DNA from 3 places in the Citrobacter rodentium NBRC 105723 genome. Region 1 is predicted to be linked to each of the others. Evidence: predicted binding sites of a transcription regulator. Region 1 holds the regulator's gene; each other region holds the start of a gene.
What was found. Region 1 encodes LexA, which represses DNA repair genes until DNA is damaged. Its sites were predicted from a motif close to TNCTGTATGTACATACAGNA; they were not measured.
Positions count from the first base shown of each region.

Region 2: metR (HTH-type transcriptional regulator MetR) is a predicted target of LexA. The motif match lies at 3,435-3,454, and genes of this name have one in related genera.
Region 3: uvrB (excinuclease ABC subunit UvrB) is a predicted target of LexA. The motif match lies at 1,810-1,829, and genes of this name have one in related genera.

Region 1 covers NZ_CP082833.1:1,716,891-1,721,918, forward strand. The annotation lists gene ubiA (4-hydroxybenzoate octaprenyltransferase) at 1-115, shown strand, start outside; gene plsB (glycerol-3-phosphate 1-O-acyltransferase PlsB) at 313-2,733, opposite strand; gene K7R23_RS08045 (diacylglycerol kinase) at 2,904-3,272, shown strand; gene lexA (transcriptional repressor LexA) at 3,396-4,004, shown strand; gene dinF (MATE family efflux transporter DinF) at 4,142-5,028, shown strand, end outside.
Region 2 covers NZ_CP082833.1:1,451,027-1,456,054, reverse strand. The annotation lists gene K7R23_RS06860 (dienelactone hydrolase family protein) at 107-916, shown strand; gene metE (5-methyltetrahydropteroyltriglutamate--homocysteine S-methyltransferase) at 992-3,253, opposite strand; gene metR (HTH-type transcriptional regulator MetR) at 3,486-4,439, shown strand; gene K7R23_RS06845 (carboxylate/amino acid/amine transporter) at 4,327-5,028, opposite strand, start outside.
Region 3 covers NZ_CP082833.1:4,734,898-4,739,925, forward strand. The annotation lists gene uvrB (excinuclease ABC subunit UvrB) at 1-1,736, opposite strand, end outside; gene bioD (dethiobiotin synthase) at 2,301-2,987, opposite strand; gene bioC (malonyl-ACP O-methyltransferase BioC) at 2,980-3,735, opposite strand; gene bioF (8-amino-7-oxononanoate synthase) at 3,719-4,876, opposite strand; gene bioB (biotin synthase BioB) at 4,873-5,028, opposite strand, start outside.

The sequences.
Region 1 (5,028 bases):
GCAGAGACTGATTGCTAATCGCGATCGCGAAGCCTGCTTCAAAGCGTTTATGAACAATAACTACGTGGGGCTGGTGCTGTTTATCGGGCTGGCGATGAGCTACTGGCGTTTCTGAATACAGACGCTTTTAGTCGAGGTCATGCCGGGGGCCCGGCCTGCAAAATGCGTTCGGTGGGTTGGTGCCTGATGGCGCTACGCTTATCAGGTCTACAAATGCATCCCAAGGCTGGAAACTGTAGGCCGGATAAGGCGGAACGCCGCCATCCGGCAACAAAAAACCGGTCATTTCAATTTTGACCGGTTTTTTATTCCTTACTCGCCCTGCGTCGCGCTCTCAATGGTGAGGCGCACGTCCGAGGTAATCAACTCCGCCAGCATCTGGTATACCTTCATGGTTTCGCCAGGTTCGGCGTCACCGGTATCGCTGATATAGCCTTCGTCACGCAAAGTAAGCACTAACGAACTGAACACCGCCTTGTCGAAAAACTCCGGTGCGTTGATGCCGTGCAGCACCGACAAACGCTGCGCCACGGTGCGGCTCTCTTTTTCCAGCGTGCCGCGGTTGATCGACGGATTCGCGCTCAGCAGCCAGAAGGTAATTGCATAGCGCTGCAGCGTCTCGCGCGCGCCAGCCGCCAGCAGTTGCAGGGTACGCGAATGGGCCGGATTAATATGCAGCTCGCCGTCCTGCACGGTAATCAGCCCCTGACGCTGCATCTCCGTCGCCAGCGCATCAATTACGCTGGCCAAATCGGCACGCTCCCAGCGCAGGAACAGTTCGGCTTTCAGCATCGGATAGAGGATATCGACATGCTGCAGCAGCGCCTCGCGGGAGATGCGGCGATGCTGGGTGATAATGGCCGCCATCAGCGAAGGCAGCACCAGCATATGTGCGATGTTATTACGGTAATAGGTCATCAGCACCGCCTGCTCGCGCGGCAGAATGATGATATCGCCAATCGTATCCTTCTCGACTTCGAACTTATTCATCTGCAATGCGTGATCGATAAGTTCACTGGCGCTGACGGAGGGCACCGTGGAGTCGGTGGAATAAGGCACATTGCGCATCAGATCCAGATAACAGTTCAACTGCTCAGTTAACTGTTCGCGGGTCAGTGAACGCTGACGCGAAGCCAGCAGCGCGGTACAGCACAGGTTCATGGCGTTCGCCGCCCCGGCGTTGTTAATGCGCACCATCAGCTCTTCGGCGATGCCGTTGACGGTCGGCGTCAGCCAGGCCGGACGTACCGCCTCGATAGGATCGATCGACTCGCGCCAGTCCGGCACGTGATGGTTCAGCCAGGTCATCAGCGGCATCGGCTCGCCGAAGTTCACGTAGCCCTGACCGAGGTTACGCAGTTTGCTCAGGCCGCGCAGCATCTGCGGCAGGCTCTCTTTCTCTTTGGTCGCGCCGCGCAGCTCTTTGGCGTAAGTGCCCACTTCCATCACATGCTCATAGCCGATGTAAATCGGCACTAACGTAATCGGACGGGTGCCGCCGCGCAGCATCGCCTGGATAGTCATCGACAGGGTGCCGGTTTTTGGATCCAGTAAACGTCCGGTACGTGAGCGGCCGCCTTCGACAAAGTACTCGACCGAATAGCCGCGGCTGAACAGCTCGCCCAGATACTCGCGGAACACCGTGGAGTAGAGCTTATTGCCCTTAAAGGTACGACGGATAAAGAACGCGCCGAGACGACGGAAAATCGGTCCGGCAGGCCAGAAGTTGAGGTTGATGCCGGCAGCGATATGCGGCGGCACCAGCCCCTGATGATAGAGCACGTATGAAAGCAGCAGATAGTCCATATGGCTGCGGTGGCAGGGCACATAGACAATTTCGTGCCCGTCATGCGCCAGCTGGCGGACGCGCTCGGCGTTATGGACGTTAATCCCCTGATAGAGCCGGTTCCAGGTAAAGCCAAGAATGCGATCGGTCAGGCGAATCATCTCGTAAGAGAAGTTAGCGGCAATCTCTTCCATCAGCGCGATTGCGTTCTGCTGCGCTTTTTCATGGGAGATTTTCTTGCTGCGCGCTTCGTCTTCTACCGCGCGGGCGATCGCTTTCGAGGCCAGCAGCTTGTTAAACAGATCCTGACGCGCAGGCAGGCGCGGGCCGACAGCCGCCAGACGCTGGCGGGCGAAGTGCATACGCGCCACGCGCGCCAGTTTTTGCGCGATGATTTTGTCGGTGCCGTGTTCGTCGGCCATCCGGCGCAGCGAAACGGAGGGTGAGAAGCGCACAAAGCTGTCGCGTCCCAGCCAGGAAACGGCAAAGAACTTCTGAATGCCGTTGAGCATACGTAATGGCGGGTTAACTTCGCCTTTTTCACGCCCCGGCGAGCGGCCAAACATCACCGATACCGGCACCATCTGCACATCCAGTTGTGGATTGCTGCGATGCAGATCGAGATAGTTATGGAACAGCTTGATGGACTCTTCTTTCGGCGTGTAATAGGTAAAGACACGCGGTCCGCCATGAATAAAGACATAGCGCGGCAGCAGCGAGCCGTCGATCTCCAGCGGTTCTAACGGATCGGGAAGATCGTGCGCCAGACACTGGGCGCGCAAAGTCAGTAAGTCCGCTTTGGAGTTGTACGGCAAAACGTACATAATTGGACGAGAGGTATCGAGTCCCAACTCCGGGGCAGGATCTGCCGGAATAGACTTGCTTTTTACCAGTACGCTTAGTGGTAAATTCAGTAACTTGTAGTAAATTCGTGGCCAGCCGGACATAAACGATGTAAAGCCTCTGGTTAATAATGCAAATGCGCTGCAAGGATAACAGAAAGTCATGTGAAATTCTGGTGTATCCGGTCATACTTCGCGCCGGGTCGCCTGCGCTCAATACCGCTGAGCTAAACAGACATTGTCATTGACGCCAATAATGCGAAAAGGTTCTTTTAATGGCTAATAATACCACTGGATTTACCCGAATTATCAAAGCAGCAGGTTATTCCTGGAAGGGGTTTCGCGCCGCGTGGATTAACGAGGCGGCGTTCCGCCAGGAGAGCGTCGCCGTTCTGCTGGCCGTGGCGGTTGCCTGCTGGCTGGACGTGGATGCGATTACGCGCGTTCTGCTGATTGGCTCGGTCATGCTGGTGATGATAGTTGAAATCCTTAACAGCGCCATTGAAGCGGTGGTGGACCGTATCGGTTCCGAGTATCACGAGCTGTCGGGACGGGCGAAAGATATGGGGTCGGCTGCGGTGCTGCTCTCTATCATTATCGCTTTGATCACCTGGGGCATCCTGCTGTGGGCGCATTTTGGTTAAGCTTTTTACGACCAGGGTTCCATAACCGTATAAAACTCGCGAGCATGATGCAGTTTGTGGTTCCAAAATCGCCTTTTGCTGTATATACTCACAGCATAACTGTATATACACCCAGGGGGCGGAATGAAAGCGTTAACGGCCAGGCAGCAAGAGGTGTTTGATCTTATTCGGGATCACATCAGCCAGACAGGTATGCCGCCAACGCGTGCGGAAATCGCGCAGCGTTTGGGGTTCCGTTCCCCGAACGCCGCTGAAGAGCATCTGAAAGCGCTGGCGCGCAAAGGTGTTATTGAGATTGTCTCCGGCGCATCTCGCGGCATTCGCTTGCTGCACGAAGAAGAAGACGGACTGCCGCTGGTCGGGCGCGTTGCCGCGGGCGAACCGCTGCTGGCCCAGCAGCATATTGAAGGCCATTACCAGGTCGATCCGTCACTGTTTAAGCCGAATGCCGATTTCCTGCTGCGCGTCAGCGGTATGTCGATGAAAGACATCGGCATTATGGATGGCGATCTGCTGGCGGTACACAAAACTCAGGATGTGCGTAACGGTCAGGTCGTCGTGGCGCGCATTGATGATGAAGTGACGGTAAAACGACTGAAGAAGCAGGGCAATAAAGTCGAACTTCTGCCGGAAAACAGCGAATTCAAACCGATCGTCGTGGACCTGCGTGAGCAGAGCTTCACTATCGAAGGACTGGCCGTTGGCGTGATCCGCAACGGCGAGTGGCTGTAGTACCTTCGTACTTTATTACCTTCACTCCGGCTGCGGCGTCAGCGCCGCCGCCGTCCGGTAACAGGCCCGCCAGCGCTACGCCTATCGGGCCTGTAAAATTTTTCAAAATGCGATAACGGCTTCTCAGGCTTCTTTTTATGCCTTTTTTTACTTCTGCTGATAAAGCGCTCTGGCGTCTTGCCTTACCCATGATTTTCTCCAATATCACCGTTCCCCTGCTGGGACTGGTCGACACCGCGGTGATCGGCCATCTCGACAGCCCCGTTTATCTCGGCGGCGTGGCGGTGGGGGCGACGGCGACCAGTTTTCTGTTCATGATGCTGCTTTTTTTGCGTATGAGCACCACGGGGCTGACGGCGCAGGCGTTTGGCGCGAAGAACCCGCAGGCGCTGGCGCGAGCGCTGGTACAGCCGCTGCTGTTGGCGCTGGGCGCAGGCGCGTTAATCGCGCTTTGCCGTACTCCGCTTATCGATCTCGCGCTGCATATCGTCGGCGGCAGCGAAGCCGTACTGACCCAGGCAAGGCGTTTTCTGGAGATTCGCTGGCTGAGCGCGCCCGCCTCGCTGGCGAATCTGGTTCTGCTGGGCTGGCTGTTGGGCGTTCAGTACGCGCGCGCGCCGGTGATCCTGCTGGTAGTCGGTAATATCATCAACATTGCGCTCGACCTGTGGCTGGTGATGGGACTGCATATGAACGTGCAGGGCGCGGCGCTGGCAACGATGATCGCCGAGTACGCCACGCTGCTGATTGGTCTGCTGATGGTGCGCAAGGTGCTGCGTCTGCGCGGCGTGTCGTCTGCGATGCTGAAACAGTCCTGGCGCGGCAACTTTCGCCGTCTGCTGGCGCTCAATCGCGACATTATGCTGCGCTCATTGCTGCTGCAACTCTGCTTTGGCACCATCACCGTCCTCGGCGCCCGCTCAGGTAGCGATATTGTCGCCGTTAATGCGGTGCTGATGACGCTGCTGACCTTCACCGCTTATGCTCTTGACGGCTTTGCCTACGCGGTGGAAGCGCATTCCGG
Region 2 (5,028 bases), 270 kb from region 1:
TTCATCTTTCATTGCACAAAAATTGAACCGAATCAGGCAGTGTGGGTTTGTTAAAGGCTGTCTATAGTTAACACTGCGCTAATTATCTGAGGGTACGGAGAATACCATGACAACATCACAACAAACCGGCTTTGCACCTGCTGCCTCTCCCCTTGCCTCGACAACGGTTCACACCCCGGACGATGCCATTCTTGCGGGCTTCACGACCATTCCCTCACAGGGTGAGGAGATGCCGGCTTACCACGCACGTCCGAAAACAAGCGATACGCCGCTGCCTGTGGTCATTGTAGTGCAGGAAATTTTTGGCGTGCATGAACATATCCGCGACCTGTGCCGCCGTCTGGCGCTGGAGGGATACCTGGCGATCGCGCCTGAGCTCTATTTCCGCGAAGGCGATCCGAATGATTTCGCCGATATCCCTACGCTTATCAATGGCCTGGTAGCCAAAGTGCCCGATTCCCAGGTGCTGGCCGACCTGGACCACGTCGCCAGCTGGGCGTCCCGCAACGGCGGCGATGCTCATCAACTGATGATGACTGGCTTTTGCTGGGGCGGACGTATTACCTGGCTGTACGCGGCGCATAACCCGCAGCTGAAAGCCGCCGTCGCATGGTACGGAAAACTGGTCGGCGATAAGTCGTTGAATTCACCGAAACATCCTGTCGATATCGCCACCGATCTCAACGCCCCGGTGTTAGGGCTTTATGGCGGGCAGGATAACAGCATTCCGCAGGATACCGTCGAAACGATGCGTCAGGCGCTACGCGCCGCTAACGCCAACGCGGAGATTGTGGTTTACCCTGAGGCTGGTCATGCCTTTAATGCCGACTATCGCCCGAGCTACCATGAAGAGTCAGCCAAAGATGGCTGGCAGAGAATGCTGGCGTGGTTTGCGCAGTACGGTGGTAAGAGATAATCGCGGGCCGGGTAAGATGGACTACCGCCAGGTAAATCGCCGGGCGGCGGCGTCGCCTTACCCGGCCTACAGAAATTACCCCTGACGCAGATTCTGCGCGGCCTGCACCATATTCGCCAGCGCCGCGCGGGTTTCCGGCCAGCCGCGGGTTTTCAGGCCGCAGTCCGGGTTAACCCACAGGCGCTGAGCCGGAATACGCTGCGCCGCTTTTCGCAGCAGCCCTTCAATCCACTCCACGCTCGGCACATTCGGCGAGTGAATATCGTAGACGCCCGGCCCGATCTCGTTCGGATAATCAAACTCCTCAAACGACTCCAGCAATTCCATATCGGAACGTGAAGTTTCAATGGTAATCACATCCGCATCCAGCGCGGCGATGGACTCCATGATGTCATTAAACTCGCAGTAGCACATGTGGGTATGGATCTGCGTTTCATCCTTCGCCACCGCGGCGTTGAGGCGAAACGCCTCCACGCTCCATGTCAGATAGGCGTCCCATTCGCTGCGACGCAGCGGCAACCCTTCACGCAGCGCCGGTTCGTCAATCTGAATAATGCCAATCCCGGCGGCTTCCAGATCCGCTACTTCATCACGTAGCGCCAGCGCGATTTGCTTCGCGATGGTTTCACGGCTCACGTCTTCACGCGGGAACGACCAGCAGAGAATCGTTACCGGACCGGTCAACATCCCTTTTACCGGCTTGTCGGTCAGCGACTGCGCGTACTTCGCCCATTCGACGGTGATGGGTTCAGGGCGGCTGACGTCGCCAGTCACCACCGGCGGCTTAACGCAGCGCGAACCGTAGCTCTGCACCCAGCCGTTCTGGGTAAAGACAAAGCCGTCCAGATGCTCGCCAAAGTATTCCACCATGTCGTTACGTTCAGCCTCACCGTGAACCAGCACGTCGAGGCCCAGTCGCTCCTGCTCAACAATCGCCTGCTTAATATGTTCAGCGATGCCGGTACGGTAGTGATTCGCATCCAGATTACCCTTTTTGAAATCCAGCCGCAGGCCGCGAATTTCCGTGGTTTGCGGGAAAGAACCGATCGTGGTCGTCGGCCAGGCGGGTAAGTTAAAACGCGCGCGCTGGGCTTCAGCACGGACTTCGTATGGATTCGCCCGCTGACTGTCCCGTTTGCTAATCGCCGCCAGGCGCTTCGCTACCGCCGCGTTGTGTACGCGCGTTGAGTGTCGACGCGCCTGTATCGGCGCGCTCCATTCGCGAATTGCCGTCGTGTCGCCGCTGTTCAGCGCATCGCGCAGCAGCGCCAGCTCTTCACATTTTTGCAGGGCGAAAGCGAACCAGCTTTTGACTTCCGCATCCAGACGGGTTTCCACGCTCAGATCGATTGGGCTGTGCAGCAGCGAACAGGAAGAAGCAACCCACAGCGCGCGTTCGCCGACAATCGCTTTGATTTGCGCGTATTTTTCCGTCAGATCGGCGCGCCAGACGTTACGACCGTTTACCAGACCGGCAGAGAGCAGCCAGTCAGCGGGCAGACGCTCGTGCAGTTCTGCCACATCGTCTTTACCGTGGACCAGATCGACATGTAGCCCCTGTACCGACAGCGCGGCGATGGTGTCGAGATTCGGCGTTACGCCTTCAAAATAGGTGGTCAGCAGCAGCTTCACCTGTCCTGCGAGCGCCTCATAAGCCGGTTTAAAGGCATCCAGCCAGGCCTGCGGCAGTTCCAGCACCAGCGCAGGTTCATCGATTTGCACCCACTCAACGCCGCGTTTTGCCAGCTCAGCCAGCAGTTGTTGATAAACCGGCAGAATGTCATCAAGCAGGCTCAGACGATCGAACTGCTCGCCTTTCACTTTACCCAGCCACAGATAGGTCAGCGGCCCCAGCAATACAGGCTTTACCCTGTGGCCCAGCTGCCGCGCTTCGTCCACTTCCTCCAGCAGTTGAGTCCAGGTGAGCGCAAATTTTTGCCCCTTCACAAACTCCGGCACCATATAGTGATAGTTGGTGTTAAACCATTTGGTCATTTCCGCTGCGGCAGCCGGTTCACCGGTCGGCGCACGGCCGCGCCCGATGCGGAACAGGGTATCGATATCAACAGAACCGTCTTTGTTCTGATGACGAGCCGGCACGTTGCCCAACAGCAGACTGGTGGTGAGCACATGGTCGTACCAGGCGAAATCGCCCACCGGCAGCAGGTCAATGCCCGCCTGTTTTTGCTGCTCCCAGTGGCGGGCGCGCAGTTCGCGCCCCACCGCCAGCAGTTCTTCACGGGACGCGTTGCCCGCCCAATAGCTTTCTTGCGCTTTTTTCAGCTCGCGACGCAGGCCAACGCGAGGAAAACCGAGGGTGTGATTAATAATTGTCATTTTTATAACCTCATAATGTGTAATCCGAAGGATTTCGGATTCAGGGAAGGCGGCAAACTTGCTCATCCTCAGGAGCTTACTGAAGTAAGTGACTGGGATGAGGAAGTGCAGCCAACGCACCATAAATTCGAAAGACACAGGATTTAGCCATCCAGATGTTTACACATCCATATTTGGCGGTTACTGTATATTCCTCAAGCGCAATTTGCTCATGCCGAAGTGAAGGACTTTCATGATCGAGATTAAACACCTGAAAACGCTCCAGGCGTTGCGGAATACCGGGTCGCTCGCCGCCGCCGCGGCAACGCTACATCAAACCCAGTCCGCCCTGTCCCACCAGTTCAGCGATCTGGAACAGCGCCTTGGCTTCCGGCTGTTTATACGTAAGAGCCAGCCGCTGCGCTTTACGCCGCAGGGCGAGATTTTGTTGCAGCTGGCCAACCAGGTGTTGCCGCAAATTAGCCGCGCGCTACAGGCCTGCAATGAACCGCAGCAAACGCGTCTGCGCATCGCTATTGAGTGCCATAGCTGCATTCAGTGGCTGACCCCGGCGCTGGAAAACTTCCGCGTCAAATGGCCGCAGGTGGAGATGGATTTCAAATCCGGCGTGACCTTTGATCCCCAGCCTGCGCTGCAACAGGACGAGCTGGATCTGGTGTTGACCTCCGACATTCTGCCGCGCAGCGGCCTGCACTATTCGCCGATGTTCGATTTTGAGGTGCGTTTGGTGCTGGCGCCCGACCACCCGCTGGCCGGTAAAACACAGGTCACGCCGGAAGATTTGGCCAGCGAAACGTTGTTGATCTATCCGGTCCAGCGCAGCCGACTGGATGTCTGGCGACATTTCCTGCAGCCTGCGGGGGTCAGTCCGGCGCTGAAAAGCGTGGATAACACGCTGCTGATGATTCAGATGGTAGCGGCAAAAATGGGCATCGCCGCCCTGCCGCACTGGGTGGTGGAGAGTTTTGAACGCCAGGGCCTGGTGGTGACTAAAACCCTGGGCGATGGATTATGGAGCCGCCTCTACGCCGCCGTGCGCGACGGCGAGCAGCGCCAGCCGGTGACCGAAGCGTTTATTCGCTCGGCGCGCAATCACGCCTGCGATCATCTGCCGTTTGTGCGGAGCGCGGAGCGACCCAGCGGCGATGCACCCACAGCGAAGCCAGGATCACAGCCGCGCCTGTAATAAAGCTCGGCCAGTGAGGCTGCTGATGCCAGATCGCCAGATTGACCAGCAGTCCCGCCGGCACATGCATGTTGTTCATAATGCCTAACGTACCGGCGTCCACCTGGGTTGCGCCGTAGTTCCACATGAAGTAGCCAATTCCTGACGCCGCCACGCCCAGAAACACCAGGATACCCCACTGGAGCGACGTTTGCGGCATTTTCTGCCCGTTGCCCAGAGCAAACCAGGCCACCACCGCCACCAGAAACGCGCCGACGTAAAACCAGGCAAAAGCGTTATGCTGCGGCATCGGACGGGTTTCCATCAGGCGCTTATAGCCCACCATGCCAATGGCAAAGCTGATATTGGAAAGCTGGACCAGCAGCAGGCCGGTCCAGAAGTGGTCGGTGACCTGGTCATAACGAATAATCCCGGCGCCAATCACCGCCAGCAGCGCGCTGAACGCATAGCCCCAGCGCAGGCGACGTCTGCTCATCAGGTCATAAATCAGGGTGATATAGAGCGGCGTCAGCACCGTAAACAGCAGCAGTTCAGAAACCGTCAGGTAGAGATAGGCATGGAAACTCAGCATGTACATAATGCCAAGCTG
Region 3 (5,028 bases), 2.3 Mb from region 1:
TTGTACTGCTGCTGTTTCTCCCGACGACGCTCGGTCTCGCTAATCGCCTTCGCCATCGACGCGGTGATCTTATCACCATACAGAATCGCTTTACCGTTAACGTTACGCGCCGCACGGCCAATGGTCTGAATCAGCGAACGTTCGGAACGCAGGAACCCTTCTTTATCGGCGTCAAGAATCGCTACCAGCGACACCTCCGGCATGTCGAGACCTTCCCGCAGCAGGTTGATCCCCACCAGCACGTCAAACTCGCCCAGGCGCAGGTCGCGAATAATTTCCATCCGCTCAACGGTATCGATGTCCGAGTGCAGATAACGCACCCGCTCGCCGTGCTCCTCCAGATACTCGGTGAGATCTTCCGCCATCCGTTTGGTCAGGGTGGTGACCAGCACGCGCTCGTTGATTGACGCGCGGGCGCGGATTTCAGAGAGCAGATCGTCCACCTGGGTCGCCACTGGACGCACCTCGATCACCGGATCCAGCAGGCCGGTCGGACGTACAACCTGATCCACCACGTCGCCGCCCGATTTCTCCAGCTCATAGTTCCCCGGCGTCGCGGAGACGTAAATAGTCTGCGGCGCCAGCGCCTCAAACTCCTCGAACTTCAGCGGACGGTTATCCAGCGCGGAGGGCAGACGGAAACCGTACTCCACCAGCGTCTCTTTACGCGCCCGGTCGCCGCGGTACATACCGCCAATCTGCGGAATGGTCACGTGCGATTCATCAACGACTAACAGGCCGTCCGCCGGCAGGTAGTCAAACAGCGTCGGCGGCGGCTCGCCCGGCCCGCGCCCGGAGAGATAGCGCGAGTAGTTTTCAATCCCCGAGCAGTAGCCGAGCTCGTTCATCATCTCAAGATCAAACTGGGTACGCTGGCTCAGGCGCTGTTCTTCCAGCAGCTTGTTATTCGCCAGCAGGCTTTTCCGCCGCTCGCCCAGTTCGTCTTTAATCTCTTCCATCGCCTGCAAAATGCGCTCGCGCGGCGTCACATAGTGCGTTTTGGGATAGATGGTATAGCGCGGAACGGTGCCTTCCACATGCCCGGTCAGCGGGTCAAACAGCGACAGCCGCTCCACCTCTTCGTCAAACAGCTCCACGCGCAGCGCGATGTCGTCGGATTCCGCCGGGAAGATATCAATCACCTCGCCGCGCACGCGGAAGGTGCCGCGCTGGAAAGCCTGATCGTTACGGGTATATTGCAGTTCGGCCAGACGGCGCAGGATGGCGCGCTGGTCGATAATCATCCCCACCGTCAGGTGCAGCATCATCTTCAGATACAGGTCCGGATCGCCCAGGCCGTAGATCGCCGACACCGAGGCCACCACCACCACGTCGCGACGTTCCAGCAGCGCTTTGGTCGCCGACAGGCGCATCTGCTCAATATGCTCGTTTACCGACGCATCTTTTTCGATGAAGGTATCGGAGCTGGGCACGTAAGCTTCCGGCTGGTAATAGTCGTAGTAGGAGACGAAGTACTCGACGGCGTTATCCGGGAAGAACTCTTTCATCTCGCCGTACAGCTGCGCCGCCAGGGTTTTGTTCGGCGCCAGCACCATCGTCGGACGCTGGAGATCCGCGATCACGTTGGCGATAGTGAACGTTTTCCCCGATCCCGTTACGCCAAGCAGCGTCTGATGCGCCAGACCATCCTCCAGCCCCTCTTTCAGGCGGCGGATCGCCTCGGGCTGATCGCCTGACGGTTTAAATGCGGAATTCAGTTTGAACGGTTTACTCATGAGCGGCTACCTGAAGCAATGGGCGGGCAGGATTGTAATTTTACTCGCAGAGGATAATATTGCCAGTAAAAAATACTGGATGAAAAAACAGTAGCGCATGGGCGAATTTGTGTTACGCGCCGACACCGCAAACTGAAGGCGGATAAAATTTCAGCGCCAACAAGATAATACACTGGTCAGCGGGGTTATCCCCAGACCAATTGTTTCATTAACATTGTCAAGTCCTGTCATGAAACTTTTATTGCACTCAATGACGGTTTCTTGACAGCCATTGATTTTATTTAACCAATTGAAATTTAAATAATATTTAACAAAGGCGTCTTTCGCGTCAATTTGGCTGGAAGCCGCGTGTTCTCTCGCTTACCCTGCGTTTTCTAACTCTAATACACAAGGTTATCCACAGGAATAGTGGATAACTGCTTCCAGCCCGTATGCCCCGCCGCCTGGCAATTTCGCCCCGCAGAGCATTTCGGCGGCGATAAAAAAAAATTATCACTAATTTTTGATTTTAATCAGCTAACGAAACGGTCCGCTGAGGCGAGAGCTGGCTCGCAATTTCGCCTTTTATTTGCCGCTCAGACGGCTAAGATCGAGATATTGTCCTGTGGCGGCGCTTTCCGCATTGACCGCAAGCCACGGGATTTCGCCCAACAGGGGCGCAGGTATCATCTGGCTGAGCGCCGCCATGTACTCACGGTGGCGTTTTCCCGGCGGCTGGAGATTATTAGCGACCCAGCCAGCAAGAGTTAGCCCCGCCTGGCGGACGGCCTGCGCGGTCAGCAGAGCATGGTTGATGCAGCCCAGCTTCACGCCGACCACCAGTATTACCGGCAACTGTTCCGCCTGCACCCAGTCGGCGAAGGTAAAGTTCGCCGCCAGCGGGGTGAACCAGCCGCCCGCCCCCTCCACCAGCACCCACTCCGCCTGCGTTTCCAGCGCGCGCAGCCCCGCCGACATCACGCCCGCCTCGATGGGCCTGCCCTCTTCGGCGCTGACAATGTGCGGCGAGGTCGGCTCGGCGAAGGTATAAGGATTCACCGCTGCGTACTCCAGCGGCAGGCTGCTGCGGCGCTGGAGCGCAAGGGCGTCGCTATTGCGCTGCCCCAGCGGCGTCATGTCGCTGCCGGAAGCGACCGGCTTATAGCCCGCCGTGCACAGTCCTGCTCGCCCTGCCGCCTGCAGCAAGGCGCAGCTGACGACGGTTTTTCCGACCTCGGTGTCGGTTCCGGTAACAAAATAGCGTTCAGTCACGTTCAATGACTCCTGCAAAAAAATGGTAAGTGAGCGGATATTTCCCCTGCCTCTGCGGCCAGGCCAGCCGCAGCGTTTGCAGCTGCGCGCGGCTCAGGACGCGCGCTTCCCGTCCGCCATGAAGATGGGTCGCCCCAATGCCTTTCAGCGACCGCATGGCGCTGAGCGGGTCGTCAAACCACAGGGTGATCGACTGCAAACGGCTCTCGCTGCGCCAGCCGCGCAGGGCATCGTGCAGCGCCGTCTGCGGCAAAAAGCGATTCGCATGATGCTGGTTATCCACCGCCCGCCACGCCTGGCGCAGCTCCGGCAGCGATCCGTTCGCCAGTGTGGTAAACGCCACCTTGCCGCCGGGCCGCGCCACCCGGTAAAGCTCGCTCAGCGCGCCGCGCAAATCGTTACACCACTGGACGGCAAGATTGCTCCATGCCAGATCGAAGGTCGCCTCCGCCAGCGGCAGCGACTCGATATCCCCGGCAAGATAGTAATGCGCCCTGTTCTGTCGACGCGCTTCATTCAGCATCTGCGATGACAAATCCAGCGCGGCGACCATGCTTCCCCGCGCGCGCCAGTAGCGGCTCAGAAGACCGGGGCCGCATCCGGCGTCCAGCACCTGCTCATAGGTTCGCTGCGGTAACAGCGCCAGCAGCGCTTCCGCGCTCAGGCGCTGGAGCTGCGCATGTTGCTCATACTGACCTGCCGCGCGGCCAAACGCCGCCGCAATGGCCTGTTTATTCACCTGCGTCATGCAGCGCCTCCAGCAGACGGTCAATGTCAGCAGGCTGATGCGCTTCGGTGAGGGTCAGGCGCAGACGCGCGGTGCCCGTCGGCACCGTCGGCGGACGGATGGCCGTCACCCAGAACCCTTTGCCGCGCAGGGCATCCGCCAGCTGTAGCGCCCGCGCGTTATCACCTACTATCAGCGGCTGAATGGCGCTGTCTGATTCCGCCAGCCGGAAGCGACTATGGTCGACGCCGCGGCGAAAACGCGCGATCAGCGCCGAAAGCCTGGCCCTGCGCGCATCGCCTTCCTCGCCGCGAATCACCGCCAGCGCGGCGCTCAGCGCCTGCGCCTGGGCGGGCGGCATACTGGTGCTGTAAATCAGATGCCGGGCGAACTGCAACAGGTAATCCGCCACGCTCTCCGCGCACAAAACCGCCGCGCCGCTGACGCCAAAGCCTTTACCGAAGGTCACCACCAGCAGTTCGGGTTTAACCTGCTGTCGCCAGCAGCTTCCGCGCCCTTCTTCGCCGCAGACGCCTATCCCGTGGGCGTCATCCACCAGCAGCCAGGCGTTGCGCTGCCCGGCGGCGCGATGAATCGCCGCCAGCGGCGCGCTGTCGCCATCCATGCTGAACACCCCTTCGGTGATCGCCAGCTGCTGTCCGGCGCAGGGGGCGTCAAGCAGGCGCGCCAGATGCTGCGGGTCGTTATGCGTAAAACGGCGAAGCTGCGCCGGGCTGAGGTTTGCCGCCTCCAGCAGCGAGGCGTGGCTCAGGCGATCGGCGACGATGCGGTCATCCTTCGCCATCAGCGCGGCAATCACCGCCTGATTGGCGGCAAAGCCGGAGATAAACAGCAGCGCGCGCGGGTAGCCCAGCCAGTCCGCAAGCGCCGCTTCCAGCCGCTGATGGGCCACGCTGTAGCCGCTGACGTGGCCGGAACCGCCGCTGCCGACGCCAAAACGTTCTGCTCCCTGCTGCCAGGCGCGGATAATATGCGGATGGCGGCTTAAGCCCAGATAGTCGTTGCTGGAAAAATTGAGAAAGCGGCGTTGACCGGCAATCAGCCAGCGTCCGGTCCCCTGTTCCACCGTACAGCGATGGCGCAGGGCATCCGCCGCGCGACGCGCGGCCAGCGCATCGTCGATCTTCTGCTGCCAGCTCATACTGCTGCCGCGTTGTAGTAAGCGTCGGTGTCCGGAGTCCTCAACGCCTGCTCCAGCCGCTGCTGCTGTTCGTTATCTCCCGCCAGCACGGCGGTCTGCTGCGGATTCAGCCCCAGCTTGCGGAACAGCCGGAGATCGTTGTCCTCTTCCGG